One region of the Pararhizobium sp. O133 genome, then DNA from elsewhere that is predicted to be linked to it. Evidence: predicted binding sites of a transcription regulator. Region 1 holds the regulator's gene; each other region holds the start of a gene.
What was found. The regulator PhoB, encoded in region 1, activates phosphate uptake and scavenging genes when phosphate is short. The targets are predictions, from matches to a motif close to TGTCATNNANCTGTCAT.

Region 1 (4,359 bases):
ACCGAGCGGAACGGCCATGTTCATCTGGTAGCCGAAACGGGCAGACCCCTCGACGAAGGAATGCAGCACGTTGTTGCCATCGCCGGTCCAGGCGATCGTCTTGCCCTTCACCGGCCCGCTATGCTCCTCGAAGGTCATGATGTCGGCCATGATCTGGCAGGGATGCGTTGTATCGGTCAGGCCGTTGATGACAGGGACGGTCGCGTGTTCGGCCAGTTCCAGCAGGCGGCTGTGATCGGTGGTGCGGATCATGATGGCGTCGACATAACGCGACAGGACCTTGGCGGTATCGCCGATGGTTTCAGCGCGGCCAAGCTGCATTTCGGTGCCGGAGAGAAACAGCGTTTCGCCGCCGAGCTGGCGCATGCCGACATCGAAGGAAACACGGGTACGGGTCGACGGTTTTTCGAAGATCATCGCCAGCATCTTGCCGGCCAGCGGCTTTTCCGCCGTGCCGGCCTTGGTGGCTACCTTGCGGACGCGGGCGTCGTCGATGATGGTTCTCAGGTCATTCGACGTCATTGCGGAGAGGTCGAGAAAGTGTCTTGTATCGGCCATTCTATTCAAATCCTGTCATTATTCGAGCATGCGGGAAACGTCGTTCAGACTGACGCCTGTCGTCGTTCCACCGTCAGATGCTCGGCCGCCCGCTCGATGCGGGCGAGACCCTCGCGGGCCTCCTCCGCCGTCGTGGTGAGCGGGGGCAGCAGGCGAATGACGTTTTCACCCGCAGGAACGGCCAGCAGGTGTTCCGCCCGGATGGCCTTCAACAGGTCTGCCGACGGCACCTTGGCCTTGATGCCGAGCATCAGGCCATCGCCACGGATTTCCTCGATGACATCGGGGAAGCGATCGGCAAGCGAGGCCAGTCCTTGGCGGAAGACCAAGGCCACATCGCGGACATGCGGCAGGAAATCGTCGGCCAACACGACGTCAAGGACGGCATTGCCGACGGCCATGGCGAGCGGATTGCCGCCATAGGTCGATCCATGCGTACCGGCGACCATGCCGGCTGCCGATTCCTCGGTCGCAAGGCAGGCACCGAGCGGGAAGCCGCCGCCGATACCCTTGGCGACAGCCATGATGTCCGGGGTGATACCCGACCATTCATGGGCAAACAGCTTGCCAGTCCGGCCGACGCCGCACTGGACCTCGTCGAAGATCAGGAGGAGGCCGTATTCGTCACAAAGTGCGCGCAGTTCCTGCAGGAATTCCTTGGGAACGGTGCGGATGCCGCCCTCGCCCTGGATCGGTTCGATCAGGATCGCGGCCGTCTCCTCGGTGATGGCGGCCTTCAGGGCCGGCATGTCGCCGAACGGAACCTGATAGAAGCCCGGAGCCTTCGGACCGAAGCCCTCGAGATATTTCGCCTGTCCACCGGCCGCGATGGTCGCCAGCGTGCGGCCATGGAAGGCGCCTTCGAAGGTGATGATATGGAATTTTTCCGGATGGCCCTTGGCGAAATGGTAGCGCCGCGCCGTCTTGATCGCGCATTCCAGCGCCTCGGCGCCGGAATTGGTGAAAAACGCCTTGTCGGCAAAGGTCGCATCGGTCAGCCGGCGGCCGAGGCTTTCCTGGCCCGGAACCTCGTAGAGATTGGACAAGTGCCAGACCTTCTCGGCCTGCTCCTTCAGCGCCGATACCAGATGCGGATGGGCATGGCCGAGCGAATTGACCGCGACGCCGGCGGCGAAGTCCAGATAGCGGGTGCCGTCCTCGGCGATCAGCCAGACGCCTTCGCCGCGCTCGAACCGAAGGGGTGCGCGGGCATATGTGTCGTAAAGCGGCGTGGCATCGGCCATGGCGCAAGTCTCCTCAATCATCACGGCGTGATTGTCTGGGTCACGTGTTTACACCGGGCTGAGGCCAGCCCTGAAAAATCAAAATGCCGCCTTGCGGCGGCGATGGCACTATCTTCATTTCGCACCGCGATGTCAACAAAAGGCCATGGTTTGCAGCCATTCCCGCGCACCGAACGGCCCGCGAATTTTTTTACGCCACGCTCTTGCAAAAATACCACGCATCGCAAGCAAGTTGGGGAAAACTCGAAAATCGATTCGGCGTGATTCATGGGACTCTTGTCACGGAGTCCCCCGGGCTCTACGTTAATAAACAATTACTAGAACGCATGCGGCGGACCTAGTCACCAAAAGTGTTATCGCGTTTCAACCTCGGATCGTTGCCGGGGTCCGGTGGAGGATTCGACCATCACCAACGCTGTGAATGGAGACATGACCATGAACTGGACTGACGAGCGGGTCGAGAAACTCAAGAAATTGTGGTCCGAGGGTCTGAGCGCGAGCCAGATCGCCGCTCAACTCGGCGGCGTCAGCCGCAACGCCGTCATCGGCAAGGTGCACCGGCTTTGCCTGCCGGGCCGCGCCAAGGCTGGCGGCACCACGACGACAGCTCGCGCAAAGCGCCCGGCACCGGCTGCTCCGCGCACGGCCGGCAACACTTTTGCCTCGCGCATGACCGCGCCCCGCGCTGCAACGCGGACGACCGGCGCTGCCGTAATGAAGGAAGAGGTCGAGATCGACGCGATCGAACAGCGCGAGGAGGCTCCAGCCAGCAATGTCGTCGTTCCGATGTCGCGCCGTCTGGGTCTGACTCAGCTTACCGACCGCACCTGCAAGTGGCCGATCGGCGATCCGATGAAGGAAGAGTTCCACTTCTGTGGCAACGACTCTCCCGATACGTCACCCTACTGCACGTTCCATGCGAAGCTGGCCTACCAGCCGTCCGCGGAACGCCGCAGGGCACGCTGAGGCACAGCGTCACACGCATCAAAAAAGGGGCCGAAATGGCCCCTTTTTCATGTCCGGCCGAAAATTGACAGATCAGCTTTCCAGCGAATATCCGGCGCCGCGCACGGTGCGGATGACGTCCTGCATGTTGGAGAAGTTCAACGCCTTGCGCAGACGGCCCACATGGACGTCGACGGTACGCTCGTCGACATAGATATCGTGACCCCAGACGCCATCCAGAAGCTGGGAGCGCGAGAACACGCGGCCCGGCGAGGCCATGAAGAATTCCAGTAGACGGAACTCGGTCGGCCCGAGGCGCACTTCGCGGGCCTTGCGATGGACCCGGTGGGTTTCGCGGTCGAGTTCGATATCGCCGCATTTCAGAAGCGTGGAGAGGACTTCCGGCTTCGCACGGCGCAGCATGGCCTTCACCCGCGCCATCAGTTCCGGCGTCGAGAACGGCTTGACGACATAATCGTCGGCGCCGGTGGCGAGACCGCGGACGCGCTCGCTTTCCTCGCCACGCGCGGTCAGCATGATGATCGGCAGGCGCTCGGTTTCGGAACGCTGGCGCAGGCGACGGCAAAGCTCGATGCCGGACACACCCGGCAGCATCCAGTCGAGGATCAGCAGGTCGGGAAGACGCTCCTGCAGGCGCATTTCGGCTTCGTCACCACGGTTGATCGTATCGACTTCAAACCCTTCGGCCTCAAGGTTGTAGCGCAGGAGGACGCTCAGCGCCTCTTCATCTTCAACAACGGCAATTCTTGGCAGCATAGTCCATGAGCTCCTTGGCGCCCGGTCCACCTGGCATGCCGAGCGGCTCCAGCGGCCGCGCGCGCCTTCACGTAAGAATCGGCTTACTTATTTGTGCGACGCGATCAGTTTCCGACCGCACCGACGGTGTTGGCCGTGTCGTCCTTCGGCCGCTCGCCGACCAGCTGCGCGCCGGTCGCCATGTAGTAGATCGTCTCGGCGATGTTGGTCGCATGGTCGCCGATGCGCTCGATGTTCTTGGCGCAGAACAGAAGATGGGTGCACGGCGTGATGTTGCGCGGATCTTCCATCATGTAGGTGAGAAGTTCGCGGAACAGCGACGTGTAGATCGCATCGATCTCGCCATCGCGCTCGCGGATGCTGTTGGCCTTTTCAGGCGAACGCGACGCGTAGACATCGAGAACTTCCTTGAGCTGAACGAGAGCAAGCTCGGCCAGGTGTTCCAGGCCACGGGCCAGCTGACGCGGCAGGGTCGAGCTGGCAACGGCGATGACGCGCTTGGCGGTGTTCTTGCCGAGGTCGCCGACGCGTTCCAGGTCGGCGGCGATGCGGATCGAGCCCATGATTTCGCGCAGGTCGGCCGCCATCGGCTGGCGCTTGGCGATGGTGATGATCGCCTTTTCGCCGATCTGGCGCTCGGCATCATCGAGAATGGCGTCGTCGGAGATAACCTTCTGGGCGAGCGCCAGGTCGGAATTGACCAAAGCGCGCACGGATTCGGCAACCATCTGCTCGGCCAGACCGCCCATTTCGGAGATGCGGCGGGTCAGGTATTTCAGATCTTCGTCATAGACGGAAACGATGTGTGTAGACATGATTGTTTTTCCTCGTGATC
Region 2 (4,359 bases), 1.8 Mb from region 1:
CCTTCATCTGCTCGAGCGAACCCTTACGTGATGCCGTGACCTCATTCATGAAGCCGGTGTTCGGATAGACCGTGTTGAGCGGCGGCAGGTGGTCGCCGAACAGAACGATGATCGTTTCGCGGTCACGCTCGCTGGCCCAGTCCATCAGCATCTTGAGGCTGTCGTCGGCTTCCTTGACGCCCTGCGCATAGGTGGCCAGCACCTGGCGATCGACCTCCGGCAGATTGCCTTCGACCTTGATCGTGTTCTTGGCGTAGCGATTCGCCTCATAGGGACCATGACCCTGCAGCGTCACCGTGAAGAAGAAGAAGGGATCGCGCAACTGGTCGGCCTGGCGGATGATTTCCTTGGTCAGCGATTCATCGGATGCGAAGATGCCGCGCTTCTGCATGACCGGCATGTTCTCTTCCGACTTGAATTGCTCGAAGCCGAAAGCCTTGTAGACGGCGCTGCGGTTCCAGAACCATTTCTGGAACGGATGCACGGCGCGCGCGACATAACCTTCGCCGCGGAAGAAGGTCGCAAGCGAGGGGATCGGATTGCGGATATACTGCTGGTAGGGAATGCTGCCATAGGGCAGGAACGCGTTGGAAAAGCCCGTCAGCGCTTCGAATTCGACATTGGCGGTCATGCCGCCGAATTCCGGCGAGAAGACGTTGCCCGACTGCATGGCGCGGATTGTCGGCATCGGATCGGGCGACAGCTTGACGTTGGGCAGGCGCGTCGGATCCCAGAAGGACTCGCTCATCAGCACGATGACATCGGGCTTGCCGCGGTGGGTCGTGCCGGCCGGAACCGGCTTCACCGGGATCGTGTCGATCGCATCCGACATATAACCGGCGGGGGCGGTGACATTCGCCATTGGCAGGTTGAGGGCAAAGGCCATCAGGAAGCCGTTGTGGCGATAGTTCTCCGTCTGGTCCCACATGATCGGGATGATCCGCAGGCGATCGCGCACCCAGGAGAAATTGTTGTAGTCCATGATGTGGTAGAAGAAGCCGAGCAACGGGAGCGCGACGGCCAGCCGCGCCATCCGCTGGCGGCGGGTGAGCACCGGAAAACGGCGCCAGGCGAAGCGCACGAGCCAAGCCAAGGCCATCAAGGCAACGATGATGCCGACCACCACGCCGACGAACGTCCACGGGCGGTCTTTCACGAGAACCGGCATCAGTTCCATGATCTGCCGGCCGAAGAGGAAGTCGGTCGGGTAGAGCGGATCGGACAGGAAGATCTGCTTCTGGCGGCTGACGAGCGCCGGGATCAGCGCCAGCGGCGCGACCAGGATCACACCGTAATTTTCGCGCGAGAACAATGCATCGAGCGCGATGAAGACGAGGAAGAAGACCCCGATCGTCGTCCAGGCCGGACGGGCCGGATCGAGGAAGAAGGACACGACCTGGCTCACCGAATCGCGGGCGATCCATTCGACGACAAAGATCAGGGAAATGGAGAACAGCAGCGTCACCGCCAGCCGCCGGGCGATGGAAAGCGCCTTGCCGGCGCGAACGCCCGTGCCGATCTGGGGGACGTAGACATCGGAAACGCTGACCGCGGTTACTGCCGATTCAAAACTGGCCAAGGCCGTCTCCAATTTCACAAAACTTTCGTCAGGCTGTCATACAGATGTCATCTTGAACGCAAGATGAATAAGTCAAGCGGGATGCCTTCCCCACAATGTCTTGAGAGGCTGAACGCCCTGCTGCGTCGGGATTTCGTGATCTGTGGAAACGAATCCGGATAAGATTCTCGTGAGCAATTCGCTGATTTTCTCTGTTTTGCGGAACGGCAAGCAGGTATTCTGGCGCGGAATGCGATAAACAGCTTCGCGGATGCCGCCGCATCCGCGAAAGCAGATCCAGCACAGGCCTGTTCATGACCGCGCAAAAGACCATTTCCAACACGTTCCGTATCGCCGTTGCCCAACTCAATCCGACCGTGGGCGATGTTGCCGGCAATCTTGCCAAGGCCCGCGAGGCGCGCGCCGATGCAGCGCGCAGCGGCGCCGACCTGTTGCTTCTGACTGAACTGTTCATCTCCGGTTATCCGCCGGAAGACCTGGTGCTGAAGCCGGCCTTCCTGAAGGCCTGCCAAAAGGCGGTCGATACGCTGGCGGCCGATACGGCCGATGGTGGGCCAGGCGTGATCGTCGGTTATCCGCGCCAGGGGGAAACGGGACGGCACAATTCCGTTGCCGTTCTCGACGGCGGTCGCGTCCTTGTCGTTCGCGACAAGGTGGATTTGCCCAATTACGGCGAATTCGACGAAAAGCGCGTTTTCACGGAAGGCGCGATGCCAGGACCGGTCAATTTCCGCGGCGTGCGGCTCGGCATCCCGATCTGCGAGGAAATCTGGAACGAGATGGGCATCTGCGAGACGCTGGCGGAAAGTGGTGCGGAAATCCTGCTCGTTCCCAACGGTTCGCCCTATTATCGCGGCAAGGTCGATGTCCGCCACCAGGTTGTCCTGCGCCAGGTGATCGAGACCGGTCTGCCAATGGTGTTCGCCAATCAGCTTGGCGGCCAGGACGAGCTTGTCTTCGACGGTGCGAGCTTTGCCTTCAATGCCGATAGGACACTTGCTTTTCAGATGAGCCAGTTCGAAGAGAGCATTTCCATCTCCGAGTGGCATCGGAACGGCGACGGCTGGGTGTGCAGGCAGGGCATGATGTCCCGGTTGCCGCAGCAGGAGGAGGCCGATTATCGCGCCTGCCTGCTGGGGTTCCGCGACTACGTTAACAAGAACGGTTTCAAGAACGTCGTGCTTGGCCTCTCCGGCGGCATCGACTCGGCGATCTGCGCCGCGCTGGCGGTCGATGCGCTGGGCGAGGAGCGGGTGCGCACGGTGATGCTGCCCTATCGTTATACCTCGTCGGATTCGTTCAAGGACGCAGAGGATTGCGCCAAGGCGCTGGGCTGCCGCTACGACACCATTCCGATCGAGGAGCCGGTTCAGGGCTTTCTCAATGCGCTGTCGGAAACGTTCGAGGGAACCGAGAGCGGCATCACCGAGGAAAACCTGCAGAGCCGGACGCGCGGCACGATCCTGATGGCGCTGTCCAACAAGTTCGGCTCGATGGTTGTCACCACCGGCAACAAGTCGGAAATGTCGGTTGGGTACGCGACCCTCTACGGTGACATGAACGGCGGCTTCAATCCGATCAAGGATCTCTACAAGATGCAGGTCTACGGCCTGTCGCGCTGGCGCAACACGACGGTGCCGCCGGGTGCGCTCGGCCCCTCCGGCGAGGTCATTCCGAAAAACATCATCGACAAGGCACCCTCGGCGGAGCTTCGCCCGAACCAGACCGACCAGGATTCGTTGCCGCCCTATCCGGTGCTCGACGACATTCTCGAATGCCTGGTGGAAAAGGAGATGAGCACGGAGGAGATCGTCGCGCGTGGCCATGAAGAGGCAGTCGTGCACCGGATCGAGCATCTGCTCTACATCGCCGAATACAAGCGCCGCCAGTCTGCACCGGGCGTGAAGATCACCAAGAAGAACTTTGGCCGCGACCGTCGCTATCCGATCACCAACCGGTTCCGTGACCGATAGACTTTCGAATTTGGGGATGGCATGCGCAGTTCGGTGGAAATCTACACTCTGGAAAGCGGCAGGAGCCGCGTCGTTTGGCAGACGGACCGGCTGGTCGAAGCGCCGAATTTTTCGCCCGACGGTACCGCGCTGGTGATCAACGGAGACGGCTTGCTCTATCGGCTGCCTCTCTCCGGTGGAGAGCCCGTGCTGATCGACACTGGCTTTGCGCGGGAATGCAACAACGACCACGGCATTTCGCCTGACGGCCGGACGATCGTCATCAGCGACAAGACCGAATTCGGCGCCTCGTCCATCTACACGCTGCCGGCAATCGGTGGTACGCCGAAGCTGGTGACGCAAAACAGGCCGTCCTACTGGCATGGCTGGTCGCCGGACGGATCGACGCTCGCCTATTGCGGCATTCGCGACAACGTGTTCGATATCTACACCATCCCCGTCGAGGGCGGCGAGGAGAGCCGGCTGACTTTCGGTGAAGGACGCAATGACGGTCCGGACTACAGTCCCGATGGCGAATGGATCTATTTCAACTCCAGCCGCACCGGCCGCATGCAGATCTGGCGGATACGCCCCGGTGGTTCGGATGTCGAACGCGTCACCGACAGCGAATACGGCGACTGGTTCCCGCATCCGTCTCCCGACGGGCGCCATCTGCTGGTGCTTTCCTATGACGGCGACGTCTTCGACCACCCGCGCGACCTAGATGTCCGGCTCCGCTTGATGGATCCTGATGGCGGCAACGCGCGCGTGCTGTTCGACTTGTTCGGCGGGCAGGGCACCATCAACGTCCCCAACTGGTCGCCCGAC
Region 3 (4,359 bases), 920 kb from region 1:
TCGAGAGCCGTCTGTTCGGGAGCAGGTTTCTTCAACATGTCCCACTGAATCACAAACCCCTGGCTGTGGCCAGAGGTTTGTCAGCAGTCTGAAGGCGGCTTCGGCCGCCTTTTTTGTTGCCTGCATTTGCGCCGGGTTGATCGATTGGCGCCGATGTGGGAGGACGGGTTTGGATCTTTCCAGCCAGGCTTTCTAATGTCCTTCACCCTCCGTGACGCAACCCTTTCCGATATCCCGGCCATAACGGAGATCTACGAAGACTCGGTGCTGAACGGCGTCGCCTCCTATGAGATGACGCCGCCCGGCGAGGCGGAAATGACGGAGCGCTTCTCCACGATCATCGGCAACGGCTATCCCTATATCGCCGCCGTCGATCCAGAGGGTGCATTGCTCGGCTATGCCTACGCCTCGGCCTTTCGCACCCGAACGGCCTATCGGTTCATCGTCGAGGATTCGATCTATCTGGCGCCGGAAGCACGCGGGCAGAGGGTCGGCAAGGCGTTGCTGGCCGAGCTCATCCGTCGCTGCACGGCGCTCGGCTTTCGCCAGATGGTGGCCGTCATTGGCGGCGCGCATCCGGCCTCGGTCGCGGTGCATCGCGCGGCCGGTTTCGAGCATGGGGGATTGATGAAGGGCACCGGCTTCAAGCACGGCCGCTGGCTCGATACGATCATCATGCAACTCGCGCTCGGCGAGGGGACGACGACCGATCCGCAGCCGGATGTCTATCCGGACACGCTCTATCGCAAGTAAGACGGAAAAGACTCAGGTCTCGATGACCTTCAGCATTTTGTCGAACACTTTCAGCACCTGCTGTAGCTCGTGTCCGCGCTTCAGGATCATGCCGTTGGTGTTGATGACGCTGTAGGCACCCTGCTTTGCCGCCAGTTTGGGGTTCTTCTCGATGCGGAACAGCGGCATTTCGCCAGAGCGTTTGAACACCGAAAACACGGCCTTTTCTCGCAGATGGTCCATCGCGTAGTCGCGCCACTCGCCTTCGCCGACCATGCGGCCGTAGACCCTGAGGATCAGGTCGAGTTCCCTGCGATGGAAGGTAACGGGGAGTTGCTCCTGATTGCCGTTGCTGCTGCGATAGTCTTGCAGATGGACAACCACATTGGACGTTTGCTGCCTCTCGGAACGGGTCTCGCCTCGCGGCAAATCCGGCTGATCGGTCATCTGTACTCCGGCCTTGGTTTTGTGACAGGACCGTTACAGTGTGCCTGACCTTTGTCGAAATGCAAGCCGCAAGCGGACGCAGCGCACGCAGACTTTTTACAGCCTGCCGCATTTCAGCCCAAACCGCGCCCCATTTCGAATCGACACTCCCGACCGCCGACCTCAGGGCATCATCCCTTTCGTCGGCCTGCGCGTCTCATCGAACGCCGTTGTTGATTCGATGAGGTCGCAGTGGGAGTGCCTGGCCAATGCGCCTGTTCTGGCGCGGTCACTCCTCATGCCATAGTCGCGGCGACGCCCCGTCGTCGTCGAATATGGCCGGTTCGGTCCGGCATCTTCGAACCCTCAGCCCCAGCCCCTCGATGCTGCCGGGCCGAACCTGAAACCGTGCCTTCAGTTGGCGGCGTTGCCAGCCATGACGGTCGCCGCGCCGAGGATCGGACCGGGTGTCTCGTCGTCCTTCATCTTCTGCAAGAGCACGGCGCAACCGCCATTTTCGCCCTCTTTCAGGATGGAGGCCGGCAATACGAAGCTCGCCGGTTTGCCGTCCCACATGCCGATCGTCTGGATATCGCGAACCGCATGCCAGTAGGAAATCTTACGGCCGCTGTTTTCGCCCTTCTTGACATCGACGAACTGCTGGCGATTGAAATAGACGACCACGACATTGGCCTTGCCGTCGCCTGCGCCGATCTTGATGTCGATCTCGTCCTCACGCACCGCGGCATCGACCGGAACAGCCAAGCCCTTGCCGGCAATATTCATCGCTTCGAGCTTGCCGTTGATGCCCTTCAGGTCGGCGCCGTTGATATGATCGCGGCCGTTGAGCACGGCCTGGGGCGTGTAGACACCGTTGCGGCCCAGCATCTTGGCATAGGCATACTGCCGCGCGGTATTGTCCTTGGTCGCCAGCGTGTCGGCCCAGCCGAGATAGTTCCAGTAATCGACGTGATAGGCGAGCGCCACGACCTTGCCCTCGTCGATCAGCGACTTCAGCGCGGCATCGGCAGGCGGACAGGACGAGCAGCCCTGGCTGGTGAACAGTTCGACCACGCCCTGCTGTTCGCCGGCAGCGACGGGCAGCGCCACGAGGCCAAGGCCAAGGGCAAGCAGGATGCTGCGAACGGGACGTGATCCGGACATCGGAATTTCCATTTCAGTAGGCGGGCGGCTTTGCATTTGATGATCCTACATACGCCGGTCGGACTTCAACAGAAAGTCACGTTGGAGTGAGAAACGCGGCATCGGAAGGACAAGCCATTCATGCAAAAGCCGGGACTTTTTCAAGCCCCGGCTTCATGCTTTTCAATCCCGGATGGATCAGGCGGCGAGGTCGCGCAGAACGGTCTGCAGGATGCCGCCATTGTTCATGTAGGTTACCTCGTCGAGGGTATCGATGCGGCAAAGGATGTTGATTTCCTTCACCGTGCCATCGCCGTAGGTGATCTTGGCGATCTTCCACTCGCGCGGCTTGATGTCGCCTTCGAGACCGTCGATCTCGACGATCTCGTCACCCTTCAGGTTCAGCGAAGCCCAGGTCATGCCCTCTTCGAAGACGAAGGGAACGACGCCCATGCCGACCAGGTTCGAGCGATGGATACGCTCGAAGGACTGGGCGATGACAGCCTTGACGCCGAGCAGGTTGGTGCCCTTGGCAGCCCAGTCGCGCGACGAACCGTTGCCGTATTCGACGCCGGCGAAGATGACCAGCGGCGTGCCCTCGTCCTTGTACATCATGGCCGCGTCGTAGATCGACATCTCTTCCTTCGACGGATAGTGGATGGTGTAGCCACCTTCCTTGCCGTTGGGGCCGAGCATGTGGTTGCGGATGCGGATATTGGCGAAGGTGCCGCGCATCATGACTTCATGATTGCCGCGGCGCGTGCCGTACTGGTTGAAGTCCGCGACCGCGACGCCGTTCTCGGTGAGGTAGGCACCAGCCGGTGAGGCGGCCTTGATCGAACCGGCCGGGGAAATGTGGTCGGTGGTGATCTTGTCGCCGAACAGGCCCAGCACGCGGGCGCCCTTGATGTTCTTCAGGCCCGAGCCGGTCTTGCCCATGCCGACGAAGTAAGGCGGGTTTTGCACATAAGTGGAGTTATTGTCCCACGCATAGGTGTCGCCGTCCGGAATCTGCACGGCCTGCCAGTTTTCATCGCCCTTGAAGACGTCGGCATACTTGCTCTCGAACAATTCGCGGGTGACGTATTTCTGGATGAACTCCTGCACTTCGGCAGAGGTTGGCCAGACGTCCTTGAGAAAGACCGGATTTCCATCGCTACCGATGCCCAGCGGCTCCGTGGTCAGGTCCTTCCGCACCGTGCCGGCGAGCGCATAGGCAACGACGAGCGGCGGCGAAGCGAGGTAGTTGGCCTGGACGTCGGGCGAGATACGGCCTTCGAAGTTGCGGTTGCCCGAAAGCACGCCCGAAACGATGAGGCCCTTGTCGTTGATCGTCTTGGAGATCGGTGCCGGCAGCGGGCCGGAATTGCCGATGCAGGTGGTGCAGCCGAAGCCGACGAGGTTGAAGCCGAGCGCGTCGAGCGAGGTCTGCAGGCCGGACTTGGCGAGATATTCGCCGACGACCTGCGATCCCGGAGCCAGCGACGTCTTTACCCACGGTGCCGACTTCAGTCCCTTGGCAACGGCGTTGCGGGCGAGCAGGCCGGCAGCGATCAGGACGCTCGGATTGGAGGTGTTGGTGCAGGACGTGATGGCAGCAATCGCCACGTCGCCGTGGCCGAGGTCGAAATCGGTGCCTTCGACCGCATAGCGGTTTTCCAGCTGGCCCGGCTTCTTGTACTCGGTGTCCATCGAACCGGCGAAGCCGGAGGCGATGTTTTCCAGCGGGATGCGGCCTTCCGGACGCTTCGGGCCAGCCATCGAGGGCACGACATCGCCCAAGTCGAGTTCCAGCGTATCGGTGAAGACGAGGTCGGAGCCGTCATTATCGCGCCACATGCCCTGCGCCTTCGAATAGGCTTCGACGAGCGCGATGCGGTCCTTGGTGCGGCCGGACATGTTGAGGTAGTTGACGGTTTCGGCATCGACCGGGAAGAAGCCGCAGGTCGCGCCATATTCGGGACCCATATTGCCGATCGTGGCGCGGTCGGCGACCGGCATGTTGTCCATGCCCGGGCCGAAGAATTCGACGAATTTCGAAACGACGCCCTTCTTGCG
Region 4 (4,359 bases), 730 kb from region 1:
TGCGCTTGCCCTTCGGCTTGTCATCCATCGCCGGGTCCATGCGGGTGACGAACAGCCGGAAAATATCGCCGGCGATGGCCGGATATTTGTTCAGCGTATCGGCGAGATAGCCCTGCGAATAGGTGATGCCGGTCTGGCGCAGGTAGCGCGCATAGGCGCGCAACACCGTGACCTCGCGTGCGGTCAATCCGGACAGCAGGATCAGCCGGTTGAAGCTGTCATCCTCGATCAGGCCGTTCCAGGCGGCGAGATACGCCTCTTCCAGCATCGGCCCGGTCTTGTCGAGGTTCAGCACATGGCCGTCGCGGTGGATCAGTTCCATGTCGTGTAGCACGACCAGCCGCTCGCCACCTTTGGTGCTCGAAACGCTGATGTCATGCGTCTGCTCGCTGATGACGCGAAAACCGAGATTTTCGAGCAGTGGAACGCGGTGCGAAAGTGACACTGGCTCACCGGCATGGAAAATCTTCAGCTCCAGCGATTCCGGACCCTTGCCACGCTTCTGGTAGAAGGCGATGCGGATCGGGTCATCCGGCGAGCAGGCGGCGATATCCGCGAGATCGGCATGGGCTTCAGCCGGCGTGAACGCCGCCTGGTAGGCCTCGTTGACGGAAATCGTCACGCCATCGTGGCGGGCGAGCAGGTTGAACCGGTCGATCCAGCGGGTGACGATGTCGCGCACTGCATTTTCGAGCTTGGCCTGCGGCACGCGCGGCGTCTTGCCGCCGGAGCGGCCGATGATGAAATGCACGCGCGCCAGGCCGCCTTCCGGGAAAGCCGGGTAATAGGCCGAGACCCGGCCGTCATAGACTGTTTTCAGGTACAGGCCGATCTTTTCGCGGACATCGGAATCATATTGCTCGCGCGGCACATAGACGATGACGGAAACGAAACGATCGAAATGGTCGATGCGCGGCAGGACGCGGATGCGCGGGCGGTCGGCCAATTCGTTGATCTGCTCGCAAAAGGTCGCAAGCAGTCCGACATCGATCTGGAACAGATCGTCGCGCGGATAGGATTCGAGCGTGTTGGCCAGCATCTTGCCGGAATGGCTCTGCGGGTCATAGCCGAAATGGTCGACGATCTTCTCGATCTTGTGCCGCAGCAGCGGAATTTCGGCAGCCTGTCGAGTGTAGGCGGTCGAGGTGAACAGGCCGACGATGCGCAACTCGCCCGTCACATTGCCGTCCGCGTCGAAGCGCTTGACGCCGATATAATCCATATAGGCGCGGCGATGGACGACCGATTTCACATTGGCCTTGGTGACGATCAGGAAATCCGGGCCGTTGAGGAAAGCGAGGATTTCCGGCGTGGTCAGCACCGCGTCCTTGCCCTGGCGCAACACGCGCACATCGGGATTGGAGAGGATACCGAGCCCCCCGCCCTCGCCGCGTTCGACCGTCGCATTCTCACCCCTGCCGGAATAGGTGTATTCGCGCATGCCGAGGAAAGTGAAATTGTTGGCGCGCAGCCAGCGCAGGAAGGCCAGTGCCTCGTCACGGTCGCCCTTTTTCTTGGCCGGTGCGTGATTTTCCAGCTCGCCCATCGCCTGATCGAGCAGCACCGTCATCTGTTTCCAGTCACCGACGGCCTGATGCACCTGCGACAGGACATTTTCGATCCGTTCCTTCAGGTCTCGGGCTTCCGCATCCGTCAGCTTCGACAGGTGGATCTGGATATGGCTGAAGCGGGTCTCCGGATCGCTCTTCTCTTCCGGCACGAAGACCTTAGCCGGCTTGCCCGGCGCGAGCACCAGAATGGGGTGAACGGCCAGATGAATGTCGCGGTGCGTGCTGGTCACCTCACCCATGACCGAGTCATAGAGAAACGGCATGTTGCGGTCGGTAACCGACAGGATCGAGACCTCGGTTCCGTTCGGCGTGACGCCGTTGACGGTCTCGACGGAGACCACGGGGCCGCCGGTTTCACCGCGGCTGACGTCCTTCAGCGCATGGGCCGCGGTCAGCGCCAGCATGTCCGGCGTATACGCGTCGAGATCGTCATGGCTGGCGCGGCGGAACAGGATTTCCGGCGACAGCATCTTCAATCCGAGCGCCTTGCCGGCCTCACCGACGACACCGAAATGCCGGTCCTTCTTCGGGTTGTATTTGGTGCCCATGACAGTCTCTCCCCGCAATCACCATTTCGCCGAACCTAACAGAAGAATGGTCGTTGGCGATTGTTTTTGTAGCCGTTTTTGCTCCGGATGGATCAAATTCGGAATGGAATCATGAAAATTTCGACGAAAACAGACCGATTTTCGGATTAAATCGGTTGTATTGCGTCCATTCGATCCTGCTTATCCACCGCTGATTTTTCCCCCGTCGTGTTTTTACAGGTGCTGTTGACAGCGGCATGACTGTCGGGCGATCAGATGATGTCGAAACAACGGAATTCCTGAAATGTCCGAGACCCCCTCCGGTGCCGTCATCGTCATTTCCAGCCATGTGATTCGCGGCTCCGTCGGCAACCGGGCGGCGGTTTTCGCGCTCGAGACTCTCGGTTATCCGGTCTGGGCCGTCCCCACCGTCATTCTTCCCTGGCATCCCGGCCACGGCCCCTCCACGCGGGTGACGATCGGCGCGGAGGAATTCGATAGGTTGATCGACGACCTGATCCGCGCGCCCTGGATCGGCGAGGTCCGCGCCGTTCTCTCCGGTTATCTCGGCGGTTCCTATCAAGCGGAAGGCGTTGCCCGGCTGGTGGAAGCACTAAGGCAAAAAAATCCCGATCTGTTCTATGCCTGCGATCCGGTCATGGGCGATATCGGCGGCCTCTATGTGCCGGAGACGACGGCGATTGCCATGCGCGACAGGCTGCTGCCGCTGGCTTCGCTCGCCACGCCCAATCGGTTCGAACTATCCTGGCTCTGCGGCGCGGCGCTGGAAACCAACGCCGTCATCCTCGAGGCTGCCCTGTCGCTCGGGCCTGCCCGCATGCTCGTCACCTCGGCGATCCCGATGATGCAGGGCAGCACCGGCAATCTCTATCTGTCGGGAAACTCCGCGCTGCTCGCCGAGCACCGGCTGATCGACAATCCGCCAAACGGCACGGGCGATCTGCTTGCCGCCCTGTTCGTCGCGCGGCTCTTGGAAGGCATGAACGAGGAGCGCGCCCTGCAGCTTTCGACAGCCAGCGTCTTCGAGGTTATCGCCCGTACACGAAAACGCGGCGAGGATGAGCTAACGCTGGAACGTGACGCGGCCAGCCTGTCGACGCCGATGGCCATGGTGCAGATGCGCCGGCTGATGCATCCGGGGCAGAAGCGCCGGTCTTAATGGCGCCTCGGGCAGGTTCCGCTTGCCACTTACCGTCTTGGCGAATAAACCGGATCGATCCTGAAGGGCGAAGAAATCTTGCGGGCATCACCGGTTATTTGCATGTGTGCGGCGCACAAGGTTGTGTCGTTGAAGCCGCAGGCATGCGATGTACATCGTAACTGTCTTATATAGTCGGAGTGATAGAGCACCATGCAGCGTTTTCCGAAGCAATTGCTGAACGGCTACAACAATTTCATGAGCGGCCGCTATAATGAGCAGCAGCAGCGTTACAAGGCCTTGGCCGAAACCGGACAGCAGCCCAAAGCCCTCGTCATTGCCTGTTGTGACAGCCGCGCCGCACCGGAAACCATCTTCGACAGCGGGCCAGGTGAACTGTTCGTCGTCCGCAACGTCGCGAACCTGATGCCGCCCTATGAGCCGGATGGTCATTATCACTCCACCTCGGCTGCCCTCGAATTCGCGGTTCAGGTGCTGAAGGTCAGCGATATCGTCGTGATGGGCCACGGCCGCTGCGGCGGCATCAAGGCAGCGCTCGATGTCAACGCCGAGCCTCTGTCTCCGGGCGATTTCATTGGTCGCTGGATGCATCTTCTGAAGCCTGCCGCCGAACAGATCCAGAGCAATGAGGTCATGACTGCGGGTGAACGCCAGCGGGCGCTCGAACGCGTCTCCATCCGCAATTCGCTCGCCAATCTGCGCACCTTCCCCTGCGTCCAGATCCTCGAGCAGCGCGGCAAGCTGCAATTGCACGGCGCCTGGTTCGATATTTCCACAGGTGAACTCTGGGTCATGGACGCCAAGACCGGCGACTTCGGTCGGCCTGGCATGTGATTTTGGGCTGGCTGCTCGAGGGGAATGGGTGGCTGACCATGGGCTCGGAACCACTCATAGCCCCCGGGAGGTGGCTTTGTTCTCTGTCACCTCCTCCAAACTCCGTCATCCTCGGGCTTGACCCGAGGACCTGCTGGTGTCGCACCTTGCTCGCAGTGAACGCTTTTCCAACCCTCATCACCGTTTTTCGCCGCGCCCGCTGATGGATCCTCGGGTCAAGCCCGAGGAGGACGGAGTATGAGGTGGC

Region 2: a site for PhoB is predicted at 1,614-1,630, ahead of ACST81_RS12230 (LTA synthase family protein). Genes of this name have one in related genera too.
Region 3: a site for PhoB is predicted at 1,201-1,217, ahead of ACST81_RS03255 (DUF2794 domain-containing protein). Genes of this name have one in related genera too.
Region 4: a site for PhoB is predicted at 2,345-2,361, ahead of ACST81_RS02375 (NAD-glutamate dehydrogenase). Genes of this name have one in related genera too.

What each region holds. Positions count from the first base shown of each region.
Region 1 covers NZ_CP196426.1:4,403,489-4,407,847, forward strand. The annotation lists gene argF (ornithine carbamoyltransferase) at 1-558, opposite strand, end outside; gene ACST81_RS21385 (aspartate aminotransferase family protein) at 603-1,802, opposite strand; gene ACST81_RS21390 (hypothetical protein) at 1,823-2,071, opposite strand; gene ACST81_RS21395 (GcrA family cell cycle regulator) at 2,238-2,768, shown strand; gene phoB (phosphate regulon transcriptional regulator PhoB) at 2,841-3,524, opposite strand; gene phoU (phosphate signaling complex protein PhoU) at 3,629-4,339, opposite strand.
Region 2 covers NZ_CP196426.1:2,558,914-2,563,272, forward strand. The annotation lists gene ACST81_RS12230 (LTA synthase family protein) at 1-1,597, opposite strand, end outside; gene ACST81_RS12235 (NAD+ synthase) at 1,873-3,552, shown strand; gene ACST81_RS12240 (TolB family protein) at 3,574-4,359, shown strand, end outside.
Region 3 covers NZ_CP196426.1:696,311-700,669, forward strand. The annotation lists gene ACST81_RS03245 (IS1182 family transposase) at 1-38, opposite strand, end outside; gene ACST81_RS03250 (GNAT family N-acetyltransferase) at 196-753, shown strand; gene ACST81_RS03255 (DUF2794 domain-containing protein) at 766-1,179, opposite strand; gene ACST81_RS03260 (DUF1223 domain-containing protein) at 1,573-2,322, opposite strand; gene acnA (aconitate hydratase AcnA) at 2,500-4,359, opposite strand, start outside.
Region 4 covers NZ_CP196426.1:507,274-511,632, forward strand. The annotation lists gene ACST81_RS02375 (NAD-glutamate dehydrogenase) at 1-2,119, opposite strand, end outside; gene pdxY (pyridoxal kinase PdxY) at 2,403-3,278, shown strand; gene ACST81_RS02385 (carbonic anhydrase) at 3,471-4,112, shown strand.